One region of the Streptomyces sp. NPDC036822 genome, then DNA from elsewhere that is predicted to be linked to it. Evidence: riboswitches for the same ligand, from Rfam matches in the RefSeq annotation. Region 1 holds a riboswitch; the other holds the start of a gene.
What was found. A riboswitch is a leader RNA that binds a small molecule or an ion and turns the genes downstream of it on or off. The one in region 1 is predicted to bind ZMP and ZTP.

Region 1 (2,372 bases):
TCACGTCCTCCAGATAGCCGAGGTCCGCGGCGAGCTCCGGCAACGTGACCGTGCCCGCCCACCCCTGGTAGCGCAGGGTCTTGGTCTGCCCCGTGGTGGAGGAACCGCCGCCGAGGGCCGTACCGCAGCCGACAGCGGCGGCGGACAGGCCGAGCAGGGTGAGGAATTGTCGTCGCGTCGATGCGGTCGGGGCCATGGAAGGTCCTGTTCGGGATCGGGGAAAACGGGCAGCGCAAAACAGCCCGTCGGGTGCTGGTGATGAGCAGGGGAAAGGGACAGGGAAAGGCGGCGAATTCCCTCGGAATGGCCGTCGGTATTTCCCGGCGGTAATCGTTTCAGTGACGGCGCCGTGGATGTCGCCGTGCACGTCGCCGTGTGCGTCGAAGGAGCCCGGCAGGGCGATCCCCCGTGGCTCGAGACGACGTCAACGCGGCTTCGGCACGCGGCTGACACCGGGTCGAAGCTTGGAGTGGCGCACGGCGTGACGGATGGTCCCGCAGGCGGTCAAACGGCCGGAAAGGCCGGAAGAAGTGAGGAGGCGAAGCCGACCGCGGGGTCTAGCGACCGGCGGCACAGATGGCGCTGGCCTGGCGTCGCAGATCGACGTGCAGGCGCGCTACGAAATCCTCGGACTGGCTCACATGTAGGATCCTGGCAGCACGTCGGTTCCCAGTCAATGTCCGTGTTGTTTCGTCTCACATTCCGAATTGGGCGCGGAGTTGACTGCCGGCCGCTTCGCCGACGACTCCTAGGACCGGCCTTCTTCCTTCCGCCCTCGGTGAGGGGTGGCCCGAAGGGGCCCTGCGGGGCCCTCGCGTAAAGTGGGCCCGGGCCGTGACTGGCGCTTGAGGTGGATCACCACCGGGGAGCGGCCCCGTGCGACACCGCGCACCCGCGCGGAGCCGACGCTGCCGTGCGCCTGGGCGATCACCCTGTCACCGACGACGCCCAGGAGTGGCCCCGTGTCCCGCATCAGCGCAGCCCCCGACAGCACCGCCGCACTCATGGACGGCACCGCGCTCGCCCGCCGCACGGTCGAGGAGACCGCGGCGCGAGCCGCCGAGATCACCCGCCGCACCGGCGTCACGCCCTGCCTCGCGACCGTGCTCGTCGGCGAGGACCCGGCCTCCGTCACCTACGTACGGATGAAGCAGAACCGGTGCGCGAAGGCCGGAATACGCTCCCGCCAAGTGGAGCTGCCCGCCTCCACCACGACGGCGGAGCTGGTCGCCGCCATCACCACCCTCTCCGCTGACCCCGACGTGCACGGCATCCTCCTGCAGCACCCCGTCGGCCCCCACATCGACGAGCGTGCCGCCTTCGAGGCGATCGACCCCGCCAAGGATGTCGACGGCGTCACGATGGCGTCGTTCGCCGCGATGGGCTTCGGGCTGCCCGGCTTCGTCTCCTGCACGCCCGGCGGCATCATGCGCCTGCTCGACGCGTACGAGGTCGGGCTGAGCGGCAAGCGTGCCGTCGTCGTGGGCCGCTCCGCCATCCTCGGCAAGCCCGCCGGACTGCTCCTGCTCGGCCGCGACGCCACCGTGACGTACTGCCACTCCCGTACGACCGAACTCTCCTCGGTGATCCGCGAGGCGGACATCCTGGTCGCCGCGGTCGGCAAGCCGAACTTCATCAAGGGCGAGGACATCAAGCCCGGCGCCGTCGTCATCGACGCCGGCTACAACCCGGGCAACGTCGGCGACGTCGACTTCACGTCCGCCGCCGAGCGGGCCTCCCTCATCACCCCGGTCCCGGGCGGTGTGGGCCCGATGACGATCGCCGTCCTGCTCGCGCAGACGGTCGAGGCGGCCGAACGTCAACTGGGTCTCTGAGGGCTCTCCCGGAGCGGGCGTCCGGAACGTGCCGGCGTCCGGTCCCTGTGAGGTGTGCTGTCCGGGCGAGGCTCTTCGCCCCCTCCGCTGCACGGCAGCCGTAGCACGGCGGCGACGACGGGAACAGCCCGAAGGCGGTGCGCGATTGTCACGGTTCTGTACGAGACGTGCTGCAACTCGTCCGCGACGGCGGCGTGTCGGCCGATTCCGGGTGACCCTGGGCACCATGGCCCCGTTCTCCGCCGACCCGTCGTCGCCCCTGCGGTACCTCCTCCTGCCCGTTCTGCTCGTCCTCGCCGCCGCCCTCGTGGCCGCCGCGCTGGTCGCGGGCCGCGACGCGGGGGACGAAGCGACGCCGGAGGGCCCGGCGGCCGGCAGGGCCGACGCGGCGGGCAGGACCACCCGGACCACGCAGGCCGGCGCCCAACAGCCCGCCCCCCAGGGCGGGATCGCCGGGCGACGGCCCTCGTCCGCCGCCGGCAAGCCCTCGGCGTCCCTCCGCCCGTCCAAGACGGCGTCCCCGTCATCGACCTCGCC
Region 2 (2,372 bases), on a different contig from region 1:
CCGGCCGGAACACCCCGAGCACCGAGCGGTCCGCCACCACCGCCGAGACCGGCACGACGCCGCCGCCGAGCGCCTTGCCCAGGAGGTACACGTCCGGCACCACGCCCTCGTGCTCGCAGGCGAAGGTCTTCCCGGTCCTGCCGAGCCCGGACTGGATCTCGTCCGCCATGAACAGGACGTTCCGCGCCCGGGTCAACTCCCGCACCCCGCGCAGATACCCCGCCGGGGGCACCAGCACCCCCGCCTCGCCCTGGATCGGCTCCAGGAGCACGGCGACGGTGTTCTCGGTGACCGCGCTCTCCAGCGCCGTGAGGTCGCCGTACGGGACGATCTCGAATCCCGGGGTGTAGGGGCCGTAGTGGTCCCGCGCCTCGTGATCCGTCGAGAAGCTCACGATTGTTGTCGTCCGGCCGTGGAAGTTGTTCGCCGCGACCACGATCTTCGCGTGCCCGTCCGGCACGCCCTTGACCTCGTACCCCCACTTCCGCGCGGTCTTCACGGCCGTCTCGACCGCCTCCGCGCCCGTGTTCATCGGCAGGACCATCTCCTTGCCGCACAGCTCGGCCAGCCGCGTACAGAACTCCGCGAACCGGTCGTGGTGGAACGCCCGGGACGTGAGCGTCACCCGCTCCAGCTGGGCCCGCGCGGCGTCGATCAGCCGCCGGTTGCCGTGCCCGAAGTTCAGCGCCGAGTACCCGGCGAGCATGTCGAGATAGCGGCGTCCCTCCACGTCGGTCATCCAGGCCCCGTCCGCCGAGGCGACGACGATGGGCAGGGGGTGGTAGTTGTGCGCGCTGCGCGCCTCCGCGGCAGCGATCGCGTCTTGCGTCCTCGACACGGGGTCTCCGTTCGTCCTGCGGCCCGGGGGTGGGTGTGGCCCCCTTTCTTATCGTCGCTCGGATGCCGGACGAGGAAACCTCGGCGACGGCGCGCCCGCTACGCTGACGACACGCGCGGCGACTGGCGTACGGGGAAGCGACCCCGGGGGAGCCGCGCGCGGCAGACACACGAGATGCCGCCCGCCTGGGCATCTTCGGGAACCGAACCTCCCGTGTGGTGCCGCCCAGCAGGACTGAGCCGTACCCCGGGACCACCGAACGCCCGGAGGAACGCCATGACCGACCACTCCCCGCACCCCGCTCTCGCCGCCGCCGACCCCGAACTCGCCGCGCTCGTCGGCGCCGAGGAGCGGCTCCAGGCCGAGACCCTGCGGCTCATCCCCAGTGAGAACTACGTCTCCCGGGCCGTGCTCGAAGCGTCGGGCACCGTCCTGCAGAACAAGTACAGCGAGGGCTATCCCGGCCGCCGCTACTACGAGGGCCAGCAGAACATCGACCAGGTCGAGACCCTCGCCGTCGAGCGCGCCAAGGCCGTCTTCGGCGTCGAGCACGCCAACGTGCAGCCCTACTCCGGCTCCCCGGCCAACCTCGCCGTCTACCTCGCCTTCGCCGAACCCGGCGACACCGTCATGGGCATGGCCCTGCCGATGGGCGGCCACCTCACCCACGGCTGGGGCGTCTCCGCGACCGGCAAGTGGTTCCGCGGCGTGCAGTACGGCGTACGCCAGGACACCGGACTCATCGACTTCGACGAGGTCCGCGAGCTCGCCCTCAAGGAGCACCCCAAGGTGATCTTCTGCGGCGGCACGGCGCTGCCCCGCACCATCGACTTCGCCGCCTTCGGCGAGATCGCCCGCGAGGCCGGCGCCGTCCTCGTCGCCGACGTCGCCCACATCGCCGGCCTGATCGCGGGCGGCGCGCACCCGTCCCCGGTGCCGCACGTCGACGTGATCTCCACGACCACCCACAAGACGCTGCGCGGCCCGCGCGGCGCCATGCTGATGTCCCGCGAGGAGCACGCCAGGGCCCTCGACAAGGCCGTCTTCCCCGGCCTCCAGGGCGGCCCGCACAACCAGACCACCGCCGCCATCGCCGTCGCGCTGCGCGAGGCCGCGCAGCCCTCCTTCCGCGACTACGCCCACGCGGTCGTCGCCAACGCCCGCGCCCTCGCCGAGGCGCTGCTCGCCCGGGGCTTCGACCTGGTCTCCGGCGGCACCGACAACCACCTGATCCTGATGGACCTGACCCCCAAGGACGTCTCGGGCAAGGTCGCCGCCAAGGCCCTGGACCGGGCGGGGATCGTCGTCAACTACAACACCGTCCCCTACGACCCCAGGAAGCCCTTCGACCCCTCCGGTGTCCGCATCGGTACTCCTTCCCTCACCTCCCGGGGCCTCGGGACGGAGCACATGGCGCGGGTCGCCGAGTGGATCGACCGCGGGGTCGCGGCGGCGGGCAAGGGTGACGAGGACGCCCTGCGGACGATCAGGGCCGAGGTCGCCGAGCTGATGGCGGCCCACCCCGCCCCCGGCC

Region 2: it holds a riboswitch for ZMP and ZTP, as region 1 does, so the genes downstream of both, ACZ68P_RS25075 (serine hydroxymethyltransferase) here and ACZ68P_RS22155 (bifunctional 5,10-methylenetetrahydrofolate dehydrogenase/5,10-methenyltetrahydrofolate cyclohydrolase) in region 1, are expected to answer to the same signal.

Annotation. Positions count from the first base shown of each region.
Region 1 covers NZ_JBVJPY010000009.1:263,900-266,271, reverse strand. The annotation lists gene ACZ68P_RS22165 (ABC transporter substrate-binding protein) at 1-196, opposite strand, end outside; gene ACZ68P_RS22160 (putative leader peptide) at 558-641, opposite strand; ZMP/ZTP riboswitch at 825-932, shown strand; gene ACZ68P_RS22155 (bifunctional 5,10-methylenetetrahydrofolate dehydrogenase/5,10-methenyltetrahydrofolate cyclohydrolase) at 1,005-1,835, shown strand; gene ACZ68P_RS22150 (hypothetical protein) at 2,062-2,372, shown strand, end outside.
Region 2 covers NZ_JBVJPY010000012.1:46,686-49,057, forward strand. The annotation lists gene rocD (ornithine--oxo-acid transaminase) at 1-838, opposite strand, end outside; ZMP/ZTP riboswitch at 947-1,036, shown strand; gene ACZ68P_RS25075 (serine hydroxymethyltransferase) at 1,115-2,372, shown strand, end outside.